Regions from separate parts of the Streptomyces sp. NPDC052101 genome, predicted to be linked through region 2. Evidence: predicted binding sites of a transcription regulator. Region 2 holds the regulator's gene; the other holds the start of a gene.

Region 1 (14,176 bases), on a different contig from region 2:
GTCGCAGTGCGGTGCACGGGCCTGTTGTGCGCGACACGGTACCGCCATGTCCGCGCAGGCACCGGCCCAGGACCCCCGTGGGACCCGCCGCGCGCGCGTGCCTCAGCCGAGCAGCACGACCTCCACCTCGGCGCCGGGCTCGACGGACTCCACGTCCTCGGGGACGGCGATCAGCGCGTCGGCGTGCGCCAGAGCCGCGATCAGATGCGAGCCGGAACCGCCGACGGGGGCCACCTCACCGTCGCCGTACGCACCGCGCAGGAACTGCCGGCGCCCCTTGGGCGAGCGCAGCGCCTTTTCCGCCTTCAGGGTGGCCCTCACCCGGGGCCGGTGCACGTCCGTGAGGCCCATCAGGGCACGGATGGCGGGGCGGACGAACAGCTCGAAGGAGACGTACGACGACACCGGGTTGCCCGGCAGAGCCAGCAGCGGTGTGTGGTCGGGGCCGATGGACCCGAAGCCCTGGGGCTTGCCGGGCTGCATGGCGAGCTTGCGGAACTCCACGCCGCTGCCCGCCTCGCCCTCGTCGCCGACGTACGACAGCGCCTCCTTGACGACGTCGTACGCCCCGACGCTCACCCCGCCCGTGGTCACCAGCAGGTCGGCGCGGATGAGCTGGTCCTCGATGGTGGCGCGCAGGGTCTCGGCGTCGTCGGCGACGGCGCCCACCCGGTAGGCGATGGCGCCCGCGTCCCGCGCGGCGGCGGTGAGGGCGAAGCTGTTGGAGTCGTAGATCTGGCCATGGGCCAGTTCCTCGCCGGGCTGGACGAGTTCGCTGCCCGTGGACAGGACGACCACGCGCGGGCGTGGGCGCACGCGTACCGTGCCGCGGCCGATCGCGGCCAGCAGCGCGATCTGCGGCGGACCGAGGATCGTCCCGGCCTCCAGGGCGCGGTCGCCGGCCTTCACGTCGCTGCCCTTGGCGCGCACGTGCGCGCGTGCCTCGGCGGGGCGGTGCACGCGTACCTGCCCCTCGGCGCCCTCGGGGGCCAGGCTGCGGGCCCGCATGCCGCTCACCGGACCCTCGCCGAGCCCGCCGTCGGTCCACTCGACGGGGACCACGGCCTCGGCGCCGGGCGGCAGCGGGGCGCCGGTCATGATGCGGGCGGCCTGACCGGGCCCGACCCGGACCGGGTCGGTCGCGCCCGCCGCGACGTCACCCACGACCTCCAGGACGGCCGGGAACTCCTCGCTGGCGCCCGCGACGTCCGCGACCCGCACCGCGTACCCGTCCATCGAGCTGTTGTCGAACGGCGGCAGGGACACCGGCACCGTGACATCGTCGACCAGGACGCAGCCCTGGGCGTCGAGCAGCTGCAGCTCGATGGGTTCGAGGGGGCGGACGGTCTCGAGGATGTCCTCCAGATGCTCGTCCACCGACCACAGGTGGTCCGGGCCGGCGGGGCGGGTCGCGGCGCTGCTCAAGATTGCTGCATCTCCTCGGCTACGTAACTACGAAGCCAGGTCCGGAACTCCGGGCCCAGGTCTTCACGTTCGCATGCGAGTCTGACAATGGCACGCAGATAGTCGCCGCGGTCGCCGGTGTCATAGCGACGGCCCGTGAAGACGACACCGTGCACCGGTCCGCCGACCTTCTCGTCCGTCGCGAGCTGCTGCAGGGCGTCGGTGAGCTGGATCTCGCCGCCGCGGCCCGGCTCGGTCTTACGGAGTATGTCGAAGATCTGCGGGTCCAGGACATAGCGGCCGATGATCGCGTAGTTCGACGGGGCGTCCGCCGGGTCCGGCTTCTCGACCAGCCCGGTCACCTTGACGACGTCGCCGTCGGTGGTCGCCTCGACAGCCGCGCAGCCGTAGAGGTGGATCTGCTCGGGCGCGACCTCCATGAGGGCGATCACACTGCCGCCGTGCTCCTCCTGGATCTCGATCATGCGCTGCAGGAGCGGGTCGCGCGGGTCGATCAGGTCGTCACCCAGGAGCACCGCGAAGGGCTCGCGGCCGACGTGCGGGGCGGCGCACAGCACGGCGTGCCCGAGACCCCTGGGGTCGCCCTGGCGCACGTAGTGCATCGTCGCCAGGTCGCTGGACTGCTGCACCTTCGCGAGCCGCTCGGCGTCACCCTTCTTGCCGAGCGCCGATTCCAGCTCGTAATTGCGGTCGAAATGGTCCTCAAGGGGACGCTTGTTACGTCCGGTGATCATGAGGACGTCGTCGAGCCCCGCCGACACGGCCTCCTCGACCACGTACTGGATCGCCGGCTTGTCGACGACCGGCAGCATCTCCTTGGGAGTGGCCTTGGTAGCAGGCAGGAACCGGGTGCCGAGGCCCGCCGCGGGAATGACAGCCTTGCTGATCCTGGGGTGCGACTGAGTCATGCCCGCAACCTTATCCGGTGCCTTTCTAGGGAAACTATGACTCCGGTTGATTGGCCCTTTACGACTGCATTCAAGAAGGGTGCGAGAACGACCCGTGAAACACGACGGACGCACTGGCGAGCCTGACAAGCGAATGTTGCGGCGCGAGTTCCTCTCGATGAGGAGCAGGTTGACGGACGATGACGTCGACGAGACGGCCCTCGCGCTGGCGGAGCGCGCCCTGGAACTGCCCGAGCTGGCGCGTGCGCGCACGGTGGCGGCGTACGTCTCCGTAGGGAGCGAGCCCGGCACGCCGGCGCTGCTGGACGCGCTGCGCGCGCGGGGCGTGCGCGTCCTGCTCCCCGCGCTCCTGCCCGACAACGACCTGGACTGGGGTGAATACGCCGGCCCGGACACCCTCGCGCGGGTCCAACACGGCGGGAAGATGGCGCTGTTCGAGCCCTCCGGCGCACACCTCGGCCCGGACGCCGTGACGGCCGCGGACGTCGTCCTGCTGCCCGGGCTCGCGGTCGACGCGCGTGGGATGCGCCTGGGGCGCGGCGGAGGGTCGTACGACCGCGTACTGGCCCGCCTGGAGCGCGCGGGCGCACACCCCCAGCTCGTGGTGCTGCTGTACGACACGGAGGTCGTCGCGCACGTCCCGGCGGAGGCGCACGACAAGCCGGTGCACGCGGTGGTGACACCCTCCGGCGTGCGCCGGTTCCCGAGTGCCTGACCGGGCGCCCCCACACCCCACGACGAAACGGCCCTCCACGCGTGCGCGTGGAGGGCCGTTTTCCGTCCCGTGCCGTCCGGAGGTCTCCCAGGCCCTTAAAGGCGCTGGGGGAGGCTCACGGCTTGAGGACGAGTGTGTCGCTCGTGTTCTTGTCGACCGCCTCGCCCGAGAACGACCAGGGCAGCAGTTCGCCCTTGGTCCACAGGCTCGTCTGGTCCGTGTAGTGCGCGTTGAAGGCGTGCCCGGAGGCGCCGGTCAGGTTGATCCACTTCGACTTGTCGAAATCGGCGAGGTTGACGACCATCCGCATGGACGGCACCCAGACGACGTTGTAGCCGCCGGCGGCGTTCCAGCCGGTCGCGTTCACCGTGGCCTCGCCGCCGCTGAGCTTCCAGGGCCCGCGGTTGAGGATGTACTGCAGGACCGTGGGGCCGTCGGTGCCGAGCGTCTGGTTCTTCAGGAACAGGCGGTGCAGCCGGCCCCAGCTCCAGGTGTCGATGTCCTTGCCGAGCTTGGCGGTCAGCTCCCAGCGGGCGTCGATCATGGCGCGCGCGAAGAGCTGGTCCATGTTGGCGGCCGCGGGACGGGTGCCCGACTTGGGCGTCTTCCACCAGTCGCTGTTCGGCTTGTCCATCAGGACGCGCACGACCTCGAACCAGCGGTCCCCGCCGTCCGGCTGCGCCTGGTCGGCGTCGCGCTCGCCGCACTCGCGCACCTTGGTGTCGTCGTCGACCGGGCCGGTGCTGTCGATCTTGTCGACCCACAGGCACTGTCCGCTGACGCGCAGTTCCTTGGGGAGCTTGTTGCCGAAGCCGAGCTTGAGGATGTTGCGCCAGACGGCGTTGAAGTAGGCGGCGGCCGCGGAGTCGGCGTCCTGGGTGTAGTCCCAGCCCTCCAGCAGCTTCTGCGCCTCGCGCACGTTCTTGTCGTCGAGGTTGATCTTCAGCAGCCTGGGCACCAGAAGCCTGGCGATCTCGCTGCTGTTGTCCAGCTGCATCTGCCGCATGTCATCGGTGGAGATCTTGCCGCCGTCCTTGATCTTGGACTCGATCAGGTCGGTGATGCGCTGGCTGCGGGTGCCGTAGCCCCAGTCGGCGGTGAGCGTGTACGGGTACTTGCCCTTGTCGACCACGGCCTGGTTGGCGGTGACGATGTAGCCGCGCTTGGGGTTGTACTCGTAGGGCAGCTCGTCCTGCTTGATGAAGCCGGTCCAGCGGTACTTCGAGTCCCAGCCGGGCGCGGGGACGGAGCCGTCGTCGAGCGAGGAGCGCGTGGGGATCTTGCCGGGCAGCGTATAGCCGATGTGGCCGTCGGTGTCGGCGTAGATCAGGTTCTGCGACGGTACGTCGAACAGGGAGGCGGCCTGGCGGAACTCGCTCCAGTCGGCCGCCCTGTCGAGGGCGAAGATGGCGTCCATGGAGGTGCCCGGGTCGAGCGCGGTCCACCTCAGGGCGATGCCGTAGCCGTCGCCGCGGTCCGGTGCGGCGGTGTTGACCGCGGCCTTCCTGCCGACCTGGACGAGTTCGTCGTCGCGGTCGGACAGCAGCGGCATCCCGTCCTGGGTCTGGCGCACGACGATCGTCTTGGACGCGCCGCCGGCGACCTTGATGGTCTCCTCGCGCGTGTTGAACGGCCGGACCTTGCCGTCGTACAGGTAGCCGTTCGCGCTCACCTTCTCCAGGTAGAGGTCGGTGACGTCGACCCCGGAGTTGGTCATGCCCCAGGCGATGTTCGCGTTGTGACCGATGACCACACCGGGCATGCCGGCAAACGTGTAGCCGGTCACGTCGTACTGGCACTTGCTGGAGACGCTCCGGCAGTGCAGGCCCATCTGGTACCAGACGGACGGCAGCGACGCCGCCAGGTGCGGGTCGTTGGCCAGCAGCGGCTTGCCGGTGATGGTGTACTTCCCGGACACCACCCAGGAGTTGGATCCGATGCCCTGGCCGTTCACGCCGACGGCGGTCGGGACGTTGTCCAGGACCCTGGAAAGGCCTCCCAGCTGGCTCGTGAGGGACGATCCGGTGGCGGACGAGGCGGAGGAGCCGGTCGAGCCCTTCGTCCCCCCAGAGGCGCCCGTGGCGCCGCGGGTCGTGCCGGACGTACCGGTCGTGGCGGACGTACCCGTCGTGCCCGTGCCCTGAGAGGTGCCCGTGCCGCCACTCTGCTGGAAGGACTTGGTCAGCTGGCTGTACTGGCCTTCCTGCACGATCGGCTTGTTACGGCTGTACGGGTACTCGGGATACAGGTCCTGGATCTGCTGCGGGCCGAGCCGGCTGGTCATCAGCGCCCGGTCGATCTCGTCCCGCATGTTGCCGCGCAGGTCCCAGGCCATCGCCTTCAGCCAGGAGACGGAGTCGACCGGGGTCCACTTCTGCGGCTTGTAGTCGTTGGTGAAGCCCAGCGCGGCGTACTCAAGGGAGATGTCCTTGCCGTCCTTGCCCTGAAGGTAGGCGTTGACTCCCTTGGCGTACGCCTGGAGGTACTTCTTCGCGGAGGCCGACAGCTTGCTGTCGTACTCCTGCTTGGCGATCCGGTCCCAGCCGAGGGTGCGCAGGAACTCGTCGTTCTTGACCTGGCTCTTGCCGAACATCTCCGACAGGCGCCCGGAGGTCATGTGCCGGCGCACGTCCATCTCGTAGAACCGGTCCTGCGCCTGCACATAGCCCTGCGCCATGAACAGGTCCTCGTCGGAGGACGCGTAGATCTGCGGGATGCCGTTGCCGTCCCGCTTGACGTCGACCGGCCCCGACAGGCCGTCGAGCGTGATCGTGCCCTTGGTCTGCGGGAAGGAGGCGCGGACGGTGCTGATCGACCAGTACCCGCCGTAGGCGATGCCTCCGATGACGGCCAGTACCAGCACCAGCACGACCAATCGGGCTTTGCGCCCCTTCTTCCTGCCGGACTTGGCGGGCTTGTCACCCGTTGTGGCGGTGGTGTTGGGGGGCATCGCTGTCCTTGCTGTCCTAACGCGAGCGGCAGGTCGGGCTGTGACTTTGAATGAGCGCTGGAGCAACCATAGGCGCAGGGCCCTGTGACGCTTGACGCGGAGTCGGGAACCAGCGTGCACGAGCGTTCGATCTTGCCTCCACAAGCGTCAAGAAAGCGTCAAGACTTAGGTAAGGTAACGAAGTACTTGGGTGCGGTGCGCCGCAGCCTCGGGTCTTGTGTACGTGCGCCCGCGCCGCAGCGCGCGAGCCAAGGAAGGGAACCGCCGCTGACTGTTCACCATCTCAACCAGCTCCTGCTCGTCTGCTCCGTGGTCCTGCTCGTCGCCGTCGCGGCCGTGCGGATCTCCTCCCGCAGCGGGCTCCCCAGCCTGCTCGTCTACCTGGCGATCGGCGTCCTCATGGGCCAGGACGGCATCGGCGAGATCCACTTCAACAGCGCCGCGGCGACCCAGGTCATGGGGTACGCGGCCCTGGTCGTGATCCTCGCCGAGGGCGGTCTCGGCACGAAGTGGAAGGAGATCAGGCCGGTCCTCTCGTCCGCCTCGATCCTGGCGACCTTCGGCGTCGCCGTCAGCGTGGGTGTCACCGCGGCGGCCGCGCACTATCTGGTCGGACTGGAGTGGCGGCAGGCGCTCATCATCGGCGCCGTGGTGTCGTCGACCGACGCGGCGGCGGTCTTCTCGGTGCTGCGCAGAGTTCCCCTCCCCGCGCGCGTGACGGGCACGCTGGAGGCGGAGTCCGGCTTCAACGACGCCCCGGTGGTCATCCTGGTCGTCGCCTTCAGCACGGCCGGCCCGGTCGAGCACTGGTACGTCCTGCTGGCCGAGATAGCCCTGGAGCTGGCCATCGGCGCGGCCATAGGGATCGCGGTGGGCTGGTTCGGCTCCTGGGGGCTCAAGCATGTGGCCCTGCCCGCCTCCGGCCTCTACCCGATCGCGGTCATGGCGATCGCCGTCACGGCGTACGCCGCCGGCGCCCTGGCACACGGCAGCGGCTTCCTGGCCGTCTACCTGGCCTCGATGACGCTCGGCAACGCCAAGCTCCCGCACTGGCCGGCCACACGCGGCTTCGCCGAGGGGCTCGGCTGGATCGCCCAGATCGGCATGTTCGTCCTGCTCGGCCTGCTGGTCACCCCGCACGAGCTGGGCGACGACGTCTGGCCGGCCCTGGTCATCGGGCTGGTGCTGACCATGGTGGCCCGGCCGCTGAGCGTGGTGCTCAGCCTGGCGCCGTTCCGCATGCCGTGGGCGGAGCAGACGCTGATGTCATGGGCGGGACTGCGCGGCGCCGTGCCCATCATCCTGGCCACCATCCCGATGGTGAACGGCGTCACCGGCAGCCGACGCATCTTCAACATCGTCTTCGTGCTGGTCGTGGTCTACACCCTCGTCCAGGGGCCGACCCTGCCCTGGCTGGCGCGGAAGCTGCGCCTGGGCGAGCAGGGCGAGGCCGCCGACCTCGGCATCGAGTCGGCGCCCCTGGAGCGGCTACGCGGACACCTGCTGTCCATCTCGATCCCCGAGGGCTCCCGGATGCACGGCGTGGAGATCAGCGAGCTGCGCCTGCCGCCCGGGGCCGCCGTCACCCTCGTCGTCCGCGAAGAAGAATCGTTCGTCCCGCTGCCCACGACCGTGCTGCGCCGGGGCGACGAACTGCTCGTCGTCGCCACCGACCCGGTGCGCGACGCGGCGGAACGACGCCTGCGCGCGGTCGCCCACGGCGGCAAGCTGGCCGGTTGGCTGGGGACGAACGGAGCGGGCAGCTCGCGTTAAGCAGATGTTTCCCTGGGTTCACACCCCATGAATTCCCAGGTGGCCATGGCCATGGTGCTCGTTTTCACAGACAGGAGAGGCGGTACTCCCTGTACCATGAAGGCGCATCCTGATCGAACCAACTCTGCCTGACGCAGAGCTGGCGCGACCGTATGGCGGCCGCGTCGCCCCCACCCGCAGTGGGCGCCGGTATCTACCGCAGTCCGCGCAAGAGGACAGCTCTCGGCGCCTGGCCCACACGGGGCCCGCGCTACCAGGCGGCAGAAAGGCACGGGCCGTGGGATCCACGGTCACCACCACCGAACCGGAGAAGACCTCGCCGGCCTCGTCCCGCCCGGGATACGGACAGCTGCTGCGCACCCGCGGCGCCTGGACCTTCCTGCTCCCCGGCTTCGCGGCGCGCCAGCCGTTCGCGATGCTCACCCTCTCCATCGTGCTGCTGGTGCAGCACACCACCGGCTCGTACGGCGCCGCGGGCGCCATCGCGGCCGCCACCGGTGTGTCCATGGCGCTGTTCGCGCCGTACAGCGGCCGCCTCGCCGACCGCTACGGCCAGCGCGCCGTGCTGGTCCCCGGCGTTCTGGTGCACACGCTGTCCGGCCTGTCCCTGACAGCGCTCGCGCTGGCGCACGCGCCGCTGTGGGCGCTGTTCCTGGCGGCCGTCCCGACCGGCGCCTCGGTGCCGCAGGTCGGCCCCATGGTGCGTGCACGCTGGGGCGTGAAGCTGCAGGGCTCGCCCCTGATGACCACTGCGGCGGCATTCGAGTCGGTCACGGACGAGCTGACCTTCGTCTTCGGTCCGCTGCTGGCGACCGCGCTGTGCACCACCGTGGCGCCGGCGGCCGGCCTGATCACCGAGGGCGCGCTGACCCTCGTCGGCGGTCTGCTGTTCGCCGCGCAGAAGGGCACCCAGCCGCCGGTGACCGAGGCGAGCGGGCACGCGCGCGTGCAGCAGGTTTCCGCACTGCGCGTTCCGGGCGTGCGCGTGCTGGTCGTGACCTTCCTGGGTATCGGGTCCGTCTTCGGTGGCATGCAGGTGTCGCTGGCGGCGTTCACCGAGTCGATCGGCGAGCCCGGCCTCAACGGCGTCCTGTACGGCGTTTTCGCCGCCGGAAACATGCTGTCCGGCATCGTCTGCGGCGCGATCGCCTGGAAGACCGCCCCCCAGCGCCGCCTGGTCGTCGGCTACACGGCGCTCGCGATCATCGCGTCCGCCCTGTGGACGGCGCACTCGGTACTGCTGCTCGCCGGGCTCGGCCTGCTGGTCGGCATGTGCATCGCGCCGGCGCTGATCACCGGCTACACGCTGGTCGAGGGCCTGGTCCCGCCGGGCGCCCGCACGGAGGCCTTCACCTGGCTGACCGGCGCGGTCGCGCTGGGGCAGGCGGCCGCCGTCACGGTCGCCGGACAGCTGGAGGACCGGCTGTGGGACGGCGCCGGGTTCCTGGTGCCGATGGCCGGCACCGTGCTCGCGCTGTTGGTCTTGGGGGCGCTGCGTTCGCGGCTGGTGCCGCCGCGCGCGACCAAGGTGATCACGCGCGGCGCGGCCCATCGCGAGCCTGCCGCGATCGGTGAGATGTGACGTGTCGAATTCCCAGGAATACGTCACTGTGACTCCGCCGCCAAGCGGCTTCTCACTTGGGCACAAGGCCCTCATGACGGTCAAGCCCTGACCGCTGCCCGTGGGCAGGTGACGTACGTTACTCCGTTCGTCGGCCGCACGGGTTAATATGGACGATCGTTAGCACTCACCGAGTGAGAGTGCCAGGAGGAAGACAGTGCCGACCTACCAGTACCAGTGCACCGAGTGCGGCGAGGGCCTCGAGGCGGTGCAGAAGTTCACCGATGACGCCCTGACCGAGTGCCCCAGCTGCAGTGGCCGCCTCAAGAAGGTGTTCTCCGCGGTCGGCATCGTCTTCAAGGGCTCCGGCTTCTACCGCAACGACTCCCGCGGCTCCACGTCGAGCAGCAGCCCGGCGTCGAAGCCGTCGAGCACGACGTCCTCCTCGTCGACCGGCTCCTCCTCGTCCGATGCGAAGCCGTCCTCGTCGAGTTCCGCCAGCAGCTCCGCGGCCTGACATCTCCGCCCTGGGCCCTGCCGTCGTACGACGGCAGGGCCTTCGGCGCTCACCGGCACCCGATCCCCCGCTGTTGCGCCGCCCGCTAGTGTGCTGGTCATGGCGAACGCAGAGATCGGCGTAATCGGCGGCTCGGGCTTCTACTCGTTCCTCGACGACGTGACCGAGGTCCAGGTGGACACCCCCTATGGTCCGCCCAGCGACTCCCTCTTCCTCGGCGAGATCGCCGGCCGGCGGGTCGCCTTCCTGCCCCGGCACGGTCGCGGCCACCACCTGCCGCCGCATCGCATCAACTACCGCGCCAACCTGTGGGCGCTGCGCTCCGTCGGCGTACGGCAGGTGCTCGGCCCCTGCGCGGTCGGCGGGCTGCGGCCCGAGTACGGCCCCGGCACACTGCTGGTGCCGGACCAGTTCGTGGACCGTACGAAGTCCCGGGTGCAGTCGTACTTCGACGGGCTGCCGCTGCCCGACGGCACCGTGCCGAACGTCGTGCACGTGTCCATGGCCGACCCCTACTGCCCCACCGGACGGACGGTCGCCCTGAAGGCCGCCCGGGGGCGGGACTGGGAACCGGTGGACGGCGGCACGCTGGTCGTGGTCGAGGGGCCGCGCTTCTCGACGCGCGCAGAATCGTTGTGGCACCAGGCGCAGGGCTGGTCGATCGTGGGCATGACCGGTCATCCCGAAGCGGCGCTCGCCCGGGAACTGGAGCTGTGCTACACCTCGCTGACCCTGGTGACCGACCTGGACGCCGGTGCCGAGACCGGCGAGGGCGTCTCGCACGAAGAAGTGCTGCGGGTGTTCGCGGCCAACGTGGACCGGCTGCGCGGCGTGCTGTTCGACGCGGTAGCGGCACTGCCCGAGACCAGGGCGCGGGAGTGTCCGTGCATGAACGCGCTCGGCGGAATGGATCCGGGCTTCGAGCTGCCGTAGCCCACTCGCCAAAAGGTCCCGGGGTGCCGTGAACAAGCATTCCGCCAATAGGCACCCTGTGGACGAATGAAGGACGAGCCGGTGGACAACCCTGCGGAATTCCCCGTTCGAGTGGGCGAGTTGTCCACAGCCCGGCCCTGATCCACCGGCTCCGGCGGGATTCGACGCGAGGCCTCATCGTGGCATCGCAAGCCGAATTCCTCGTCGCAGGCGGTGATTCCCATGCCTCGGTCCTCGTCGTCCTCCCATCCGTCCCCGTCCCCGACCTCGCCCTGGCCCTCTCCCCCACTTCCACCTTCTCCGCGCTCTCGCCCTGCCCCCTCGCCCACCCGCTCTCCCTTCTCGCCTCAGCTCCGGCTCCCGCGTCCGCTGGGAACGGACGCCCCGGCGACCTGCGAGGTCCCGCAGTTCCCTCCGGTGCGTGTGCGCGGCGGGCGGTATCAGCTGCGGCGGCTCGTGCGGCACCGCGGACGGGCCATCGCGGCCGGCCTCGCGGTGACCGCGGCCGCGCTCGTCGCGGCGGGGCCGCGCGCGGCCCTCGAACCGCACCGCGCGGAGCAGGCGCGTGCTCACCCGGTCACGAAACCCGTACGCCGGCACACGGCCGTGGAGACGGTGACGGCGCCGGTGCGGATCGCCGACGCGGCCACGGTCCGGCTTCTACGGCCCGGCGATCGCGTCGACGTCATCGCGGCCGAGGACGCGTCGGCCGGTGGCATCGCCCGGGTACTCGCGCGCGGGGTGCGGGTGACCAAGGTGCCCGAGCCACTGGACGGCACAGCGGAGAGCGGCGCGCTGGTCGTGTTGTCGGTGCCGCGTGCCATGGCGGCACGGCTCGTCGGTGCGAGCGCCACGGCACGCCTGGCGGTGACGCTGTGCTGAACCGACTCGCGCGCTTTCTCGGCGGCTTGCTGTCCATTCGCTGGATCGGGCAAGGGAACTGGACACAACGGCCTCACCGTGGCGTAGGTTGCGGAGCGTTTTGTTCCGCACCCTGCGCATGCGAGGAGAGTCCCCTAGGTGAGCGCGAAGCAGAAACCGAGCGTCTGGCAGGGTTTCAAGGCCTTCCTGATGCGCGGCAACGTCGTCGATCTGGCAGTCGCGGTGGTCATCGGCGCCGCGTTCACGAACATCGTGAACTCGGTGGTGAAGGGGGTCATCAACCCGCTGGTCGGCGCGATCGGCACGCAGAGCCTGGACGACTACAGCACGTGTCTCAGCAACTCGTGCAAGGGGACCCACGGCATCCAGCTGATGTGGGGCTCTGTGCTCGGTGCCACCCTGACCTTTCTGATCACGGCGACGGTGGTGTACTTCCTGATGGTCCTGCCGATGTCCAAGTACCTGGCCCGGCAGGAGGCCCGCAAGAAGGCGCGCGAGGGCACGCAGGAGGTCATCGAGGTGACCGAGCTGGAGGTCCTCAAGGAGATCCGCGACGCCCTGATCGCACAGCGCGGGTCCGGGCACGACGAACGCTAGCCGCGCTCCTCGGACGGCTCAGAGGTGGTGGGGCGGCTTCTCGTCGAGGAAGCGCTTCAGGTCGGCGGCGCTGTCGCCGTCCCTGCGCTCGCCCCAGCCGCGATCGGTGTCGTCCGAGGACTGCTGCTCCAGCGGGTCGTCGAAGACCAGCGCGGGCTTCGGGTCGCGGGGCTCGGATTCGGGGGCGGTGCTCATGCCTCAAGAGTACGGCCCCGTCCGGGACGACCGGACGGAGTGCCCGCCGGGTGCGGGGGCCCGAAGAAGCGCCCGCTGACCTCGGGATTCGTTCAGGACTTTGGACCCTCATTTGATTGTGAAGCCGTTCACAAGATATTGGGGCGGTTTTCTGCTGTCCTGGGAGGCATGACGTCGAGTTCCGCTCCGGCGCCCGCCCCCTCGGGCGCACCGAAGTCGTCCGGACCGCTGCGGCGGCTCACCGCGCGCGGGCGCGACGAGACGCACCGGGTCTCCTCCCCGCTAGAACTCTTCTTCGACCTGTGCTTCGTCGTGGCGATCGCGCAGGCGGGTGTGCAACTGGTGCACACCGTCACCGAGGGGCACTCGGGCGGCGGCATCCTCAACTACGCCATGCAGTTCTTCGCGATCTGGTGGGCCTGGATGAACTTCACCTGGTTCGCCTCGGCGTACGACAACGACGACGGGCTCTACCGGGTCGTCACCCTGGTGCAGATCGCCGGCGTCCTGGTGCTGGCCGCCGGAATCTCCCAGGCCTTTCAGCACCACGACTACCTGGTGGTCTGGCTCGGCTACCTGATCATGCGGCTGGCGATGGCCGCACAGTGGCTGAGAGCCGCCGCATCGGCCGAGGGCGCCGAGAGAACCATGGCGTTGCGGTACGCGTGCGGCGTCCTGCTCTGCCAGGTCGGCTGGCTCGGGCTGTTGCTGCTGCCCGGGCCCGCGCGGCCCTGGGTGTTCCTCGTGATGGCGATCGCGGAGATGTGCGTGCCGCTGTTCGCCGAGAGGAGCCATGCGACGTCGTGGCACCCGCACCACATCGCCGAGCGGTACGGCCTGTTCACCATCATCGTGCTCGGCGAGACGGTCGCCGCGGCCACCGTCGCTGTGAAGTCGGCCGTGGACGAGCACAACGCGCTGGGCGAGCTGCTGCCGATCGCGGCCGGCGGGCTCCTGATCGTCTTCTCCGCGTGGTGGATCTACTTCGTTGTGCCCATCCACGGCCACCTGCGCTCCAACGGACAGGCGTTCCTCTGGGGTTACGGCCACTACCTGATCTTCGCCTCGGCGGCGGCGATCGGCGCGGGCCTGGAGGTCGCCGTGGAACACGCGGTCGGCAAGGCCCACATCTCCACACTGTCCGCGTCGGCGGCGGTGACACTGCCGACGGCGCTGTACCTGCTGACCGTCTGGGCGCTCCACTCCCGGCACTTCAAGGTCGGCATCGCCCAGCAGCTGGTACTGCCGGTGACGGCGCTACTGGTGATCTGCTGCACGTTCCTCGGCGACTGGGCGGTGCTCGCGGCGGGGCTCGTGTCCGCGACCGCGGTCGCGACCGGAGTGACGCTCACGGCGCACATGGTCGGCCGGGAGCGCGCGGTGGGCGCCACCACGTCGGCCGACTGAGCCCTCCTGGGCGCCTGGAGGGGCGAAACTGGCGTCCATGACAGTTGACGCAATCACGGACGTCGCCGGGGTGCGGGTGGGGCACGCCACGCGCACCGGGGACGGCTGGCTCACCGGCACCACGGTCGTCCTCACCCCGGACGGCGGTGCGGTCGTCGCTGTGGACGTACGCGGCGGCGGCCCCGGCACCAAGGAGACCGACGCGCTCGATCCGCGCAACGTCGTGGACCGGGTCGACGCGGTGGTGCTGACCGGTGGCAGCGCGTACGGGCTCGACGCGGCGTCCGGCGTGATGGCCTGGCTGGAGGAGCAG
Region 2 (14,176 bases):
GGGCATGAACACGTTCACGCCGAAGGGGCGGCTCGTGAGCCCCCGCAACTGCTTGATCTCCTGGTACATGCCGTCGGCGGTCTTGTATCCGGCGGCGAGGAACCCGAGGCCACCGGCCTCGGAGACGGCGGCGGCGAGCTGCGGTACGGAGACACCGCCGGCCATGGGAGCCTGCACGATCGGGTGGGGGAAAAGATCGGTCAGCGCGGAGGACATGACCGCATGTTGTCACGTCCTTTGAACAAGTCCGAATCGGGGCTTCCCACGGCATAGGACAGTGGCATACGGGGTGCCGAAGCACCCCGTACCCAGCGTCTCAGCGCCCGTTGAAGGCATCCTTGAGCCGGCTGAACAGCCCCTGCTGCCCCGGCTGGAACTGCCCCTGCGGCCGCTCCTCGCCGCGCAGCTTGGCCAGCTCCCGCAGCAGCCGCTCCTGCTCCGGATCCAGCTTGGTCGGCGTCTGCACCTCGACATGCACGATCAGGTCGCCCCGGCCGCCGCCGCGCAGATGCGTGACACCCCGGTTGTGCAGCGGGATCGACTGGCCGGACTGGGTGCCGGGCCGGATGTCGACCTCCTCCATGCCGTCCAGCGTCTCCAGCGGCACCTTGGTGCCCAGGGCCGCCGCGGTCATCGGGATGGTGACCGTGCAGTGCAGGTCGTCGCCGCGCCGCTGGAAGGTGTGGTGCGGCAGCTCGTGGATCTCGACGTACAGATCACCGGCCGGACCGCCACCGGGGCCGACCTCGCCCTCACCGGCGAGCTGGATCCGCGTGCCGTTGTCGACACCGGCCGGGATCTTCACGGTGAGCGTGCGCCGCGAGCGGACCCGGCCGTCGCCGGCGCACTCCGGGCACGGGGTCGGCACGACCGTACCGAAGCCCTGGCACTGCGGACACGGCCGGGAGGTCATGACCTGGCCCAGGAAGGACCGGGTGACCTGCGAGACCTCGCCGCGGCCACGGCACATGTCACATGTCTGAGCCGACGTACCGGGCGCCGCGCCCTCTCCGTTGCAGGTGTTGCAGACGATCGCCGTGTCGACCTGGATGTCCTTGGTCGTCCCGAAGGCCGCCTCGTCCAGCTCGACCTCGATGCGGATCATCGCGTCCTGGCCGCGCCGGGTGCGCGAGCGCGGACCGCGCTGCGACGCCGTACCGAAGAACGCGTCCATGATGTCGGAGAAGTTGCCGAAACCACCGGCCCCGAAGCCGCCCGCGCCGGCGCCGCCCGCCTGCGAGAGCGGGTCGCCGCCGAGGTCGTAGACCTGCTTCTTCTGCGGGTCCGACAGCACCTCGTAAGCGGCGTTGATCTCCTTGAACCGCTCCTGGGTCTTCGGATCCGGGTTGACGTCCGGGTGCAGCTCGCGAGCGAGCCGCCGGAACGCCTTCTTGATCTCATCCTGCGACGCGTCGCGGCGCACGCCGAGAACGGCGTAGTAGTCCGTGGCCACTTACGACTCCGCCAGGATCTGTCCGACGTACCGTGCCACTGCGCGTACCGCTCCCATCGTTCCCGGGTAGTCCATGCGGGTCGGTCCGACCACGCCGAGCTTGGCAACCGCCTCGCCGCCCGAACCGTAGCCGACCGACACCACGGAGGTGGAGTTGAGTCCCTCGTGGGCGATCTCGTGCCCGATGCGCACGGTCATGCCCGGATCCTTCGCCTCGCCAAGGAGCTTGAGGAGCACGACCTGCTCCTCCAGGGCCTCCAGGACGGGCCGGATCGTGAGGGGAAAGTCATGTCCGAAGCGGGTGAGATTGGCGGTGCCGCCGATCATCAGCCGCTCCTCGTTCTCCTCGACGAGTGTCTCCAGGAGAGTGGAGAGCACCGTCGAGACCGTACCGCGGTCCTCGGCCTCGAAGGCCTCCGCCAGGTCCTCGACCAGCAGCGGCACGTCCGTGAATCGGCGTCCCGCGACCCGGCTGTTCAGCCGTGCGCGCAGGTCGGCGAGGGAGGACTCGCCGAAGGGCGCCGGGCAGTCGACCATCCGCTGCTCGACCCGGCCGGTGTCCGTGATCAGCACGAGCATCACGCGCGCCGGGGCGAGCGAGAGCAGCTCCACATGCCGGACGGTGGACCGGGTCAGGGACGGATACTGCACGACGGCGACCTGCCGGGTGAGCTGCGCGAGCAGCCGCACCGTGCGGGCCACGACGTCGTCGAGATCGACGGCGCCCTCCAGGAAGTTCTGGATGGCGCGCCGCTCGGGCGCGGTCATCGGCTTGACGCCCGCGAGCTTGTCGACGAACAGCCGATAGCCCTTGTCCGTCGGGATCCGCCCGGCACTGGTGTGCGGCTGGGCGATGAACCCCTCGTCCTCCAGGGCCGCCATGTCGTTGCGGACGGTCGCCGGGGAGACCCCGAGGTTGTGCCGCTCGGTCAGGGCCTTCGACCCGACCGGCTCCTCGGTGCCGACGTAGTCCTGGACGATGGCGCGCAGCACCTGAAGCCTGCGTTCACTCAGCATTCGCGCGCACCTCCAGCACGTCGTCCCCTCTGTCCCGCGATTCGTCCGCCTGGCACTCTTCGCATGTGAGTGCCAGCGCTCCCGGCCCAGTGTACGGCTGTCGGGTACACCCGGGGCAAGGTCGGTGCGGTCACGGCGGCTCGTGCAGCTAGCGTCGCGGTATGACGGTGACTTGGGAAGAGCTGGGGTGGCAGCGGCTGGCCGCCGGGGTCGGCCGGTGCCGGCTGCCCGGCTGGGACTGCACGGCCGGGCTGGTCCTCGGGGAGGGTACGGCGCTCCTGGTGGACGCCGGCTCCAGCCTGGCCGAGGGCGCGCGGCTACGGGCGCGGGCCGAGGAACTGGCCGGCGGCCGTGTGACCCATCTCGCGCTGACCCATCCCCACTTCGACCATGTCCTCGGGGCGGCCGCGTTCGCCGGGGCGGAGGTGTACGGGGCGGTGGGCCTGGACGCGGTGTTCGCGTACGAGCGCGAGGACCTGCGCCTGGACGCGATCAGGAACGGCCTGCCGGTCGCCGACGCCGACGAGGCGGTGGACGCGCTGGCCCCGCCCCGGCACCTGGTCTCCGGCGAGTGGACCCTCGACCTCGGCGCGAGCCGCCAGGTGCTGCTGGCGAACGTGGGCCCCGGTCACACGGCCCACGACCTCGCGATCCTGGTCCCCGGTTCTCCGGAGGTGGTCTTCTGCGGCGACCTGGTCGAGGAGTCCGGCGAGCCTCAAGCCGGCCCGGACGCGGTCCCGTCCCGCTGGCCGGACGCCCTCGACCGGCTCCTGTCCCTGGGCGGCGAGGACGCGCTGTACGTACCCGGTCACGGAGCGGTGGTCGACGCAGGCTTCGTCCGCCGTCAACGCGACGAGCTGGCGGCCCGCTTCGGCGTGTCGTAGGCGCGGGCGCGGGGCTTCTCCTATCGTCATCCGAATGCGCAAGTACTCCGCCGACCTGACCCCGCCGTGGAAGAGGCAGCAGCCGGTGCCGGAGGTACCGGCGGAGCCCGGCCTGGTGGTGGAGGAGCCCGGTACCGGCTTCTGCGGCGCGGTGATCCGCTGCGAGGCCGGCACGGTGACGCTGGAGGACCGCTTCGGCAAGCACCGGGTGTTCCCGCTGGAGCCGCGCGGCTTCCTGCTGGAGGGGCGCGCGGTCACGCTCGTACGGCCGTCGTCCTCCGGTCCGGTACGTCCCGCCCGTACCGCCTCCGGCTCGGTCGCCGTCCCCGGTGCCCGCGCCCGCGTGGCCCGCGCCGGCCGCATCTACGTCGAGGGCCGCCACGACGCCGAGCTGGTCGAGAAGGTCTGGGGCGACGACCTGCGCATCGAGGGCGTGGTCGTGGAGTACCTGGAGGGCGTGGACGACCTGCCGTCGATCGTGTCCTCCTTCGCGCCGGGCCCGGACGCGCGGCTGGGAGTGCTCGTGGACCACCTGGTGCCGGGCACGAAGGAATGGCACATCGCCGAGTCGGTGACGAGCGAGCACGCGCTGGTGGTCGGCCACCCGTACATCGACATCTGGGAGGCGGTGAAGCCGGCCGCGCTCGGGATCGAGGCCTGGCCGACGGTCCCGCGCGGCCAGGACTGGAAGACGGGCGTGTGCCGGGCCCTGGGCTGGCCGCCGGAGAACACCGGGGCGGTGTGGCAGGCGATCCTGAAGCGGGTGGGGTCCTACAAGGACCTGGAGCCGGAGTTGCTGGGGCGGGTGGAGGAGCTGATCGACTTCGTCACGGGTAGCGGTGGGGCCTGACGTTGGGGAAGGTTCCGAACTCGCTGGTTTTCAGCTCGACGCCCAGGACATCCAGCATCAGCGGCCGGCCGAACTTCTCGATGCACTGCGCTCGGTAGTTGGCGTCCTCGCCCTTTCCCTCGGGCTTCGTGAACAGAACGCACTGCGCCATGATCGGATCGATGACGAGATAGGCGGGCACGTTGCCTGCGGCATAAATCGAACGCTTGACGGCATAGTCGCGGTGAACGCTGTTCTTGGAAACGACCTCGACGACCATCGTGATCAATTGGCACGGCAGCAGACGCCCCGAATCGGGCAGGACGTCACGAGCCACGACCACGAGGTCCGGAACCGGCTCACTCGCCTCGTCGACGAGGTCCACGTCCTGGGTCTGGAGCGGATACCAGCGATCCAACGGAATCTGCCGCTCCGTGAGCAGCACGATCAGGTTGTGCACCAGATCAGGGCTGGCCATCATCACGATTTCCCCCCGCAGAAGCTCCGCTTTGAGCCCGTCAGGCGGCTCAAAACCCTCGAAGAACTCTGCGACTCCACGTTCGTCCACAGCGGTCATCTCCGTGGCCTCTACATTCGCCGCATGCTGTCAGCGGCAGCCTACGAACCAGGTTAGGGACCGCACCGGCGTTCCGGGGGGATTCACTCACCGGAGTGATCAGTCCACCAGATCCCGCACCACCGCATCCGCCAGCAACCGGCCCCGCAGCGTCAGCACGGCCTGCCCCTCGTCGTACGGCCCCTCCTGGAGGAGTCCCTCCCCCAGCGCCCGCCGCGAAGCCGCCAGCCCCTCCTCCTTCAGCAGAGACAGCGGCACCCCCTCCCGCAGCCTCAGCTCCAGCAGGATCCGCTCCACCCGCCGGTCCTCCTCGGACAGCAGCTCCCGCCCGGCCCCCGGCGAGCGGCCGGAGGCGAGGGCCGCCGCGTACGCCCCCGGATGCTTGACGTTCCACCAGCGGACCCCGCCCACGTGCGAGTGGGCCCCGGGGCCCGCGCCCCACCAGTCGGCGCCCCGCCAGTACAGCTCGTTGTGCAGGCAGCGGGCCGCCTGCGAGGTGGCCCAGTTGGAGACCTCGTACCAGTCGAAGCCCGCCTGCGACAGCACCGACTCCGCGATCAGGTACCGGTCCGCGTGGACGTCGTCGTCCGTCATCGGGACCTCGCCCCGGCGGATCCGGCGGGCCAGCTGCGTGCCCTCCTCGACGATCAGCGCATACGCGCTGACGTGGTCAGGGCCCGCGCCGATCGCCGCCTCCAGGGAGGCCCGCCAGTCGTCGTCGCTCTCGCCGGGGGTGCCGTAGATCAGGTCCAGGTTCACGTGCTCGAAGCCCGCCGCGCGCGCCTCCCCCACGCATGCCTCGGGGCGGCCCGGGGTGTGGGTGCGGTCGAGCACACGCAGCACGTGCTGCCTCGCGCTCTGCATGCCGAAGGAGATCCGGTTGAAGCCGCCCTCCCGGAGCGTGGCGAGATACGCGGGGTCCACGGACTCCGGATTCGCCTCCGTCGTGATCTCGGCGTCCGGTGCCAGGCCGAACTCGTCGCGGATCGCGGCCAGCATCCGTACCAGGTCGTCCGCGGCCAGCAGGGTCGGCGTACCGCCGCCGACGAAGACCGTACGGACCTGGCGCGGGTCGTCGCCGAGCACCTTCCGGGCGAGGCGGATCTCGTCCGTCAGCGTGTCCGCGTAGTTGTCGCGGGAGGCCAGCACCCCGCCCGTGCCGCGCAGCTCGGTCGCGGTGTAGGTGTTGAAGTCGCAGTAGCCGCAGCGGGTCGCGCAGTACGGGACGTGCAGATAGAAGCCGAGCGGGCGGGTCTCGGCCCCGGCGAGCGCGGACGCGGGCAGCGCGCCGTCGGCGGGGACGGGCTCGCCGTCGGGGAGAGCGGAAGGCATGCCTTCCATTGTCCAGCACCGGAGCCGTCGCACCCCACGGGTCACTCGGCCTGGAGCACCAGCAGGGCGAGGTCGTCCTCGGGCGGGCCCCCGCCGAAGTCGTCCACGAGGCGGCGGATCCTTTCCGCGATCATGTCGGCGCTGAGCCCGGCGCAGCCGGACAGGGCGAGCGCGAGCCCGTCCCCGTCGTCGAACTGGCGGGAGCCGGAGCGGCGCTCGGTCACCCCGTCGGTGACGCACAGCAGGCTGTCGCCGGGCCGCAGGTCGAGGGTCTCGCTGGTGTAGGTCTCGTCCTCGACCACGCCGAGCAGGGTCTGCGGGCCCGCGGCGGTGCGTACGGAGCCGTCGGGGCTGAGGACGAGCGGCAGCGGGTGTCCGGCGGAGGCCAGGGTGCAGCGGACCCCGCCGTCGTACGGGGTCAGCTCGCCGTAGAGCAGGGACAGGAAGCGGGTCTGCGGGCCGTCGCCGGGGGGCACCGGGCGTCCGCCGGCGGCGACCAGGGCGCGGGCGGCCGCGTCGGCGGCCTCGGTGGCGTCGTCCAGGAGGAGCTGGTTGAGCCGGTCGAGGACGTCGGCGACCCGGTAGCCCTCGCGGGCGAGGAGGCGGAGCCAGGGGCGGGCGAGGCCGATCACGACGGCCGCCTCCGGACCCTTGCCCTGGACGTCGCCGACGGCGAAGCACCAGCGGCCGTCGCCCGCCGGGAACAGGTCGTAGAAGTCGCCGCTGGGGCCGCCCTTGTCGCAGGGCTCGTACACGAGCGCGCTGCTCAGACCGGGGATCTCGGCGACCGCGCCGGGCAGCAGGCCGCGCTGCAGGACGGCGCTGATGGTGACCTGGCGGGCGTACTGGCGCGCCGCGCCGATGGCGAGCGCCACCCGGCGGCCGAGGTCCTCGACGAGCCCGGTGACCTCGTCGGGAAAGCGCGCAAGCCCGCACCGGCCGATGACCAGCGTGCCGAGCGGCTGGCCGCCCGCGATCAGCCGGTACGCCAGCGCCGTGCCGTCGGAGCCCTCCGGGCCGAGCGCGGGGCCCGGCCACAGGTACGGTTCGGGGCCGGAGCGCAGCCCCTCGGGCGGGCAGGGCGGCTCCTTCTCCAGGGCGCAGCGCAGTTCCTCGATGCGGTTCTCGCTGGCGTGCCAGACCCGGTCGGGCCCGCCGCCCGCGCCGCCGCGCACGGTCGCCTCGTCCTCCAGCCACACCGCGCACCAGTCGGCGAGCCGGGGCACGATGAGCTGGCCGGTCAGCGCGGTCACCAGGTTCTCGTCCAGCTGTCCGGCGAGCAGGTCGGAGGCCTCGGCGAGGAAGGACAGCGCGCCCCGGCCGAGCCAGTCCCGGTTGCCGACGGCGCGGTGCGGCTGCGGGGCGAGATCCTCGGCGACCTCCAGGGCCGCGCCCGGCGCGGGGGCGGCCGGGTCCTGGACGCCGCCCGGGGGCAGGCGCGCCCAGACGGTCTTGGTGCCGGTGCGGTAGGTGACGCCCCAGGACTCGGCGAGCGTGGTGACCAGCCGCAGGCCGCGCCCGTACTCGGGGGTGTCGCACGCGCCCTCGCCGCCGTGGGGGTCGCGCGGCGCCCGCGAGGGATGCCGGTCGCAGACCTCCACGACGAACGCGCCGTCCTCCTCCAGCCGCCAGTCGAAGTCCACGTCCGTACCCGCGTGGACGACGGCGTTGGTGACCAGCTCGCTGACGACGGCCAGGACGTCGTCGGCGAGCCGGGCCGAGACCTCCGGCGCCTCGGCCAGCACGGACCGCACCAGCGCACGGGCCGAGCCGGGCGCGAGGGGACTTCCGGGCAGCGTGGCCCGCCCCCGCATCCCGCGGGGGCGGGTCTCGCTCTCCCGCTGCGCCTCGCTCTCCCGCTGCGCCGGTATGGCCGCCATGTCCATGCGGCCCAGGGTGACAGACCGGGGGCAGCTATAAGCGTTGAGTCACCGAAGTGGGCAGAAGACGGCCACTTTCGAACGTCGGCGAGCGCAACATACCCAGGGGCGCGGGGAACTGCGCGAGCAACCACACACGACCCGCGGCCACCGACAGTTCCCAGCCACCCTCGTAGCCGCGTCAGGCCTCCCGCGTCCCGGCGTACATCTCGTCGATGAGGTGCTTGTACTCGCGCTCCACCACCGGCCGCTTCAACTTCAGGCTCGGCGTGATCTCACCGTGCTCCACGTCGAGATCCCGCGGCAGCAGCCGGAACTTCTTGATGGTCTGCCACTTCTGGAGCCCGGCGTTCAGCTCCCGCACATACCCGTCGACCATCTCCACGGTCTGCGGCGCGGCGACGATCTCCGCGTACGGCCGCCCCTCCAGCCCGTTCTCCTTCGCCCAGTCCAGCAGCGCGATCTCGTCCAGGGCGATGAGGGCGGTGCAGTAGTTCCGGTCGGCGCCGTGCACCAGGATGTTGGAGACGTACGGGCACACGCCCTTGAACTGGCCCTCGACCTCGGCCGGGGCGACGTACTTGCCACCGGATGTCTTGATGAGGTCCTTCTTGCGGTCGGTGATCCGCAGATAGCCGTCGGGCGACAGCTCGCCGATGTCGCCGGTGTGGAACCAGCCGTCGGACTCCAGCACCTCGACGGTCTTCTCGGGCAGCCCGTGGTAGCCCTCCATGATGCCGGGGCCGCGCAGCAGGATCTCGCCGTCGTCGGCGATGCGCACCTCCGTGCCGGGCAGCGGCTTGCCGACCGTGCCGGTGCGGTAGGCCTCGCCGGGGTTGACGAAGGAGGCCGCGGAGGACTCGGTGAGGCCGTAGCCCTCCAGGATGTGGATGCCGGCGCCGGCGAAGAAGTAGCCGATCTCGGGAGCGAGCGCGGAGGCGCCGGAGACGCAGGCGCGCAGCCGGCCGCCGAAGGCCTCGCGAAGCTTGGAGTAGACGAGGGTGTCGGCGACCTTGTGCTTGGCGGCCAGCCCGAAGGGCGCCGCGTGGTTGCCGGTGCGGCGGAAGTTGTCCTGGGTGACCTTGGCGTACTCGCGGGCCACCTCGGCGGCCCACTGGAAGATCTTGTACTTGGCCGGGCCGCCCTCGCGGGCCTTGGCGGCGACGCCGTTGTAGACCTTCTCGAAGATGCGCGGCACGGCCGCCATGTACGTCGGCCGCACCACCGGAAGGTTCTCGATGATCTTGTCGACGCGGCCGTCGACGGCGGTGACGTGCCCGACCTCGATCTGCCCGGAGGTGAGGACCTTGCCGAAGACGTGCGCGAGCGGCAGCCACAGGTACTGCACGTCCTCGCGGGTGATCAGGCCGGTCGCGGCGATCGCCCGCGCCATGTACGCCCAGTTGTCGTGCGGCAGGCGCACGCCCTTGGGGCGGCCGGTGGTGCCGGAGGTGTAGATGAGGGTGGCGAGCTGGTCCCGGGTGATCGCGCCGACCCGCTCCTTGATCAGCTGCGGATGCTGCTCCAGGTGGGCGGCACCGCGCCGCTCCAGCTCGGCCAGCGTGATCACCCAGTCATCGCTCTCCACGCCGGCCGGGTCGATGACGACGACCTTGGTCAGGTCGGGCAGCTCGGCACGCTTCTCGACGGCCTTGGCGGCCTGCGCCGCGTCCTCGGCGATCAGCACCCGGCTCTCGGAGTCGGAGAGGATGAAGGCCGACTCGTCCGAGTTCGTCTGCGGGTAGATGGTGGTGGTGGCACCGCCGGCGCACATGATGCCGAGGTCGGCGAGGAGCCACTCGACGCGGGTGGAGGAGGCGAGCGCGACCCGCTGCTCCGGCTGTACGCCCAGTTCGACGAGCCCGGCCGCGATCGCGTACACCCGCTCGGCCGCCTGCGCCCAGCTGAGCGACTTCCAGTCGTCGGGGCCCTGGCCGGAGGCTGGTGGCACCGGGTAGCGGTAGGCCTCGGCGTCCGGTGTGGCCGCCACGCGCTCCAGGAAGAGGGCCGCCACGGACGGCGGACGGTTCTCGATCAGGGTCTGTGTGTCGCTCACGACATCCTCCGGGGGCCCGCGACGGTGCGGCTGACTCGGTGCGGCTGGGTTAACTCACGGTGGGGTTTCGTGCTGCTGTTTCGCTGTTGTTTAACTCGCGAGTAACTATCGAGCAGGGATCAGAGTAAGCCGCGACCGGCCGCTGCGTAAGGGGCATCGGCCTGTCACTTTCCACGCAGAGCGACGCTACGCACGCGTAGGGGCCCACCGCACTTTCGTACGGCGGGCCCCCATAGGTCCGCTTTAGCGGCGTAACCCGTTGTTACCGCTGGTTACTTCTTGCCCTTGGCCGACCCCGCGCTGTCATCGCTGGACAGGACGGCGATGAAGGCTTCCTGCGGAACCTCCACGGAACCCACCATCTTCATCCGCTTCTTGCCTTCCTTCTGCTTCTCCAGCAGCTTCCGCTTACGGGAGATGTCACCGCCGTAGCACTTGGCGAGGACGTCCTTGCGGATGGCGCGGATGGTCTCGCGGGCGATGACCCGGGAGCCGATGGCGGCCTGCACCGGCACCTCGAAGCTCTGCCGCGGGATCAGCTCCCTGAGCTTGGCGACGAGCCGTACGCCGTACGCGTACGCCTGATCCTTGTGGGTGATCGCCGAGAAGGCGTCCACCTTGTCGCCGTGCAGCAGGATGTCGACCTTGACCAGGGAGCTGGTCTGCTCGCCCGTGGGCTCGTAGTCCAGGGACGCGTAGCCGCGGGTCTTGGACTTCAGCTGGTCGAAGAAGTCGAAGACGATCTCCGCGAGCGGCAGTGTGTAGCGGATCTCGACCCGGTCCTCGGAGAGGTAGTCCATGCCGAGCAGGGTGCCGCGCCGGGTCTGGCACAGCTCCATGATCGCGCCGATGAACTCGGTCGGAGCGAGGATCGTGGCCCGGACGACCGGCTCGAAGACCTCGTCGATCTTGCCCTCGGGGAACTCGCTCGGGTTGGTGACGACGTGCTCGCTGCCGTCCTCCATGTTCACGCGGTAGACCACGTTGGGGGCGGTGGCGATCAGGTCGAGGCCGAACTCGCGCTCCAGCCGCTCCCGGACCACGTCCAGGTGCAGCAGGCCGAGGAAACCGACGCGGAAGCCGAAGCCGAGGGCGGCGGAGGTCTCCGGCTCGTAGACCAGCGCGGCGTCGTTGAGCTGCAGCTTGTCCAGGGCCTCGCGCAGCTCCGGGTAGTCGGAGCCGTCGAGCGGATACAGACCCGAGAAGACCATCGGCTTCGGGTCCTTGTAGCCGCCGAGGGCCTGCGTGGCCCCCTTCTGCTGGCTGGTGACGGTGTCACCGACCTTGGACTGGCGGACGTCCTTCACACCGGTGATGAGATAGCCCACCTCACCGACGCCGAGGCCGTCGGCCGGCAGCATCTCGGGCGAGTTGACGCCGATCTCCAGCAGCTCGTGCGTGGCGCCGGTGGACATCATCCTGATGCGCTCGCGCTTGTTGAGCTGGCCGTCGATGACTCGGACGTACGTCACGACACCGCGGTAGGAGTCGTAGACCGAGTCGAAGATCATCGCGCGGGCGGGCGCGTCCGCGACACCGACCGGCGCCGGGATCTCCTTGACGACCTTGTTCAGCAGCGCGTCCACGCCGAGGCCTGTCTTGGCCGAGACCTTGAGGACGTCGGAGGGGTCGCAGCCGACGAGGTTCGCCAGCTCCTCGGCGAACTTCTCCGGCTGGGCGGCCGGCAGGTCGATCTTGTTCAGCACGGGGATGATCGTGAGGTCGTTCTCCATCGCCAGGTAGAGGTTGGCGAGGGTCTGCGCCTCGATGCCCTGGGCGGCGTCGACGAGGAGGATGGTCCCCTCACAGGCGGCGAGCGACCGCGAGACCTCGTAGGTGAAGTCGACGTGCCCCGGGGTGTCGATCATGTTGAGGATGTGAGTCGTGCCCTGGTCGGGGCCCTCGGTCGGGGCCCAGGGCAGACGCACCGCCTGGGACTTGATCGTGATGCCGCGCTCGCGCTCGATGTCCATCCGGTCGAGGTACTGAGCACGCATCTGCCGCTGCTCGACCACACCGGTCAGCTGGAGCATCCGGTCGGCGAGCGTGGACTTGCCGTGGTCGATGTGCGCGATGATGCAGAAATTGCGGATCAGAGCCGGGGCGGTACGGCTCGGCTCGGGCACATGGTTAGGGGTCGCGGGCACGCAGGGTCCTGTCTCTTGAGGCGCCTTATGCCTCGGGTCGGATCGATACGTAGTCTCCATGGTCCCACGCGGAGGGACCGGGGGCCGTTTTGGGCCGCTCGCAAGGCCACTGGTACTGTAGATGGCTGTGCCTCATGCCCTCTCAGCGCGAGGCGCGACAGAAAATTCTTGGATCACCGGTACGGGACCCTCACGGCCCCGCACCTGAACCTGAAAAGGCTCCTTCGTGGCGAACATCAAGTCCCAGATCAAGCGGATCAAGACCAACGAGAAGGCTCGGCTGCGCAACAAGGCCGTCAAGTCCTCCCTGAAGACCGCGATCCGCAAGGCCCGTGAGGCCGCTGCCTCGGGTGACGTCGAGAAGGCCACCGAGCTGCAGCGCGCTGCCGCGCGTGCGCTCGACAAGGCCGTCTCGAAGGGCGTCATCCACAAGAACCAGGCCGCCAACAAGAAGTCGGCGCTTGCTTCCAAGGTCACGTCCCTCAAGGGCTGAGCTTTCCCTCTGATCTGACCGCCGGAAGGACCCAGAGCGGGCCCTCTCTCATCCGCTCCCGTCCGGCACCCCGAGCCTGTACGCGGCCTGCGTTCGCCACGCGGGTACGGGCTCAACAGCTTGAACCAAGGCCTCGGCGCTCCCCCTTCCCCAGGGTGGGCACCGGGGCCTTCGGCATGCCCCGGCACCACGGCGCCTTGCCTTCGACATGGGTTGACACCACGGTGCCTTGAGCCACTTCACGGCCGACAGGCGGCCGGGTCGGGGGTGGTGGGCGAGGCGGGGCGGAGTCCCTGGCGGAGTCTGGGGCGGAGTCCCTGACGGGATCTGAGGCAGAGGCCGCCGGGGGTGGTGGGCAGGGCGGGGCGGAGTCCCTGACGGGGACTGGGGCGGAGTCCCTGACGGGATCTGGGGCGGAGTCCCTGACGGGATCTGAGGCGGAGGCCGCCGGGGGTGGTGGGCAGGGCGGGGCGGAGTCCCTGGCGGGACTTGGGCCAGAGCCCCTAGCAGGGTCTGGGGCGGAGTCCCTGGCGGGGCCGGAGGCAGGGGCCCAGCAGGATCTGGGGCGGAGCCCCCGGCGGGGACTGAGGCGGAGCCCCCAGCAGGATCTGGGGCAGAGCCCCCGGCGGGGACTGAGGCGGAGCCCCCAGCAGGATCTGGGGCAGAGCCCCCGGCGGGATGGGGCAGAGCCCCAATCAGGGCCTGGCGCAGAACCCCCAGCGGGATCTGCAGCAGCACCCCCGGCGGCATCTTGGGCAGAGCCCCCAGCGGGATCTTGGGCGGAGCCCCCAGCGGGGCCTGGGGCAGCGCCCCGGCCGGCTATCCGCGTCCGCGCGACCGGGCAGCCCGAGCGATCACCACGACGGCCTTCTCCAGCGCGTACTCGGGATCATCGCCTCCGCCCTTCACGCCCGCGTCGGCCTCGGCGACAGCCCTGAGCGCCGCCGCGACCCCGTCCGGCGTCCACCCCCGCATCTGCTGCCGCACCCGATCGATCTTCCACGGCGGCATCCCCAGCTCCCGCGCCAGATCAGCCGGCCGCCCCCCGCGCGCGGAGGACAGCTTCCCGATGGCCCGCACCCCCTGCGCCAACGCGCTGGTGATCATCACCGGCGCCACCCCGGTCGCCAGCGACCAGCGCAAGGCCTCCAGCGCCTCCGCCGTACGTCCCTCCACGGCCCGGTCGGCGACCGTGAAACTGGAGGCCTCGGCCCGGCCGGTGTAGTACCGCCCGACGACCGCCTCGTCGATCGTCCCCTCCACGTCGGCGACCAGCTGGGAGACGGCCGAGGCCAGCTCCCGCAGATCGCTGCCGATGGCATCGCAGAGCGACTGGCACGCCTCGGGCGTGGCCGACCGCCCGGACGAGCGGAACTCGCCCCGCACGAAGGCCAGCCGGTCCGCGGGCTTGGTCATCTTCGGGCAGGCCACCTCCCGCGCCCCCGCCTTGCGCGCGGCGTCCAGCAGCCCCTTGCCCTTGGCCCCGCCCGCGTGCAGCAGCACGAGCG

Evidence for each region. Region 2 encodes HrcA, which represses chaperone genes, less so after heat shock. Its sites were predicted from a motif close to TTNGCACTCNGNNNNNCNGAGTGCNAA; they were not measured.
Region 1: the regulator HrcA is predicted to act here: its motif matches at 9,513-9,539, upstream of AB0L75_RS09225 (FmdB family zinc ribbon protein).

The regions. Positions count from the first base shown of each region.
Region 1 is NZ_JBFAWH010000003.1:410,957-425,132, reverse strand. Features, by position in the region: gene glp (gephyrin-like molybdotransferase Glp) at 103-1,425, opposite strand; gene galU (UTP--glucose-1-phosphate uridylyltransferase GalU) at 1,422-2,333, opposite strand; gene AB0L75_RS09245 (5-formyltetrahydrofolate cyclo-ligase) at 2,467-3,048, shown strand; gene AB0L75_RS09240 (penicillin acylase family protein) at 3,164-5,998, opposite strand; gene AB0L75_RS09235 (potassium/proton antiporter) at 6,185-7,771, shown strand; gene AB0L75_RS09230 (MFS transporter) at 8,049-9,353, shown strand; gene AB0L75_RS09225 (FmdB family zinc ribbon protein) at 9,550-9,849, shown strand; gene AB0L75_RS09220 (S-methyl-5'-thioadenosine phosphorylase) at 9,949-10,782, shown strand; gene AB0L75_RS09215 (hypothetical protein) at 11,005-11,664, shown strand; gene mscL (large conductance mechanosensitive channel protein MscL) at 11,803-12,261, shown strand; gene AB0L75_RS09205 (hypothetical protein) at 12,280-12,456, opposite strand; gene AB0L75_RS09200 (low temperature requirement protein A) at 12,625-13,863, shown strand; gene AB0L75_RS09195 (P1 family peptidase) at 13,901-14,176, shown strand, end outside.
Region 2 is NZ_JBFAWH010000009.1:202,477-216,652, forward strand. Features, by position in the region: gene AB0L75_RS18565 (nitronate monooxygenase) at 1-216, opposite strand, end outside; gene dnaJ (molecular chaperone DnaJ) at 317-1,453, opposite strand; gene hrcA (heat-inducible transcriptional repressor HrcA) at 1,454-2,470, opposite strand; gene AB0L75_RS18580 (MBL fold metallo-hydrolase) at 2,632-3,354, shown strand; gene AB0L75_RS18585 (DUF3097 domain-containing protein) at 3,389-4,204, shown strand; gene AB0L75_RS18590 (Uma2 family endonuclease) at 4,182-4,760, opposite strand; gene hemW (radical SAM family heme chaperone HemW) at 4,860-6,092, opposite strand; gene AB0L75_RS18600 (SpoIIE family protein phosphatase) at 6,134-7,972, opposite strand; gene AB0L75_RS18605 (AMP-binding protein) at 8,154-10,028, opposite strand; gene lepA (translation elongation factor 4) at 10,301-12,175, opposite strand; gene rpsT (30S ribosomal protein S20) at 12,402-12,668, shown strand; gene holA (DNA polymerase III subunit delta) at 13,488-14,176, opposite strand, start outside.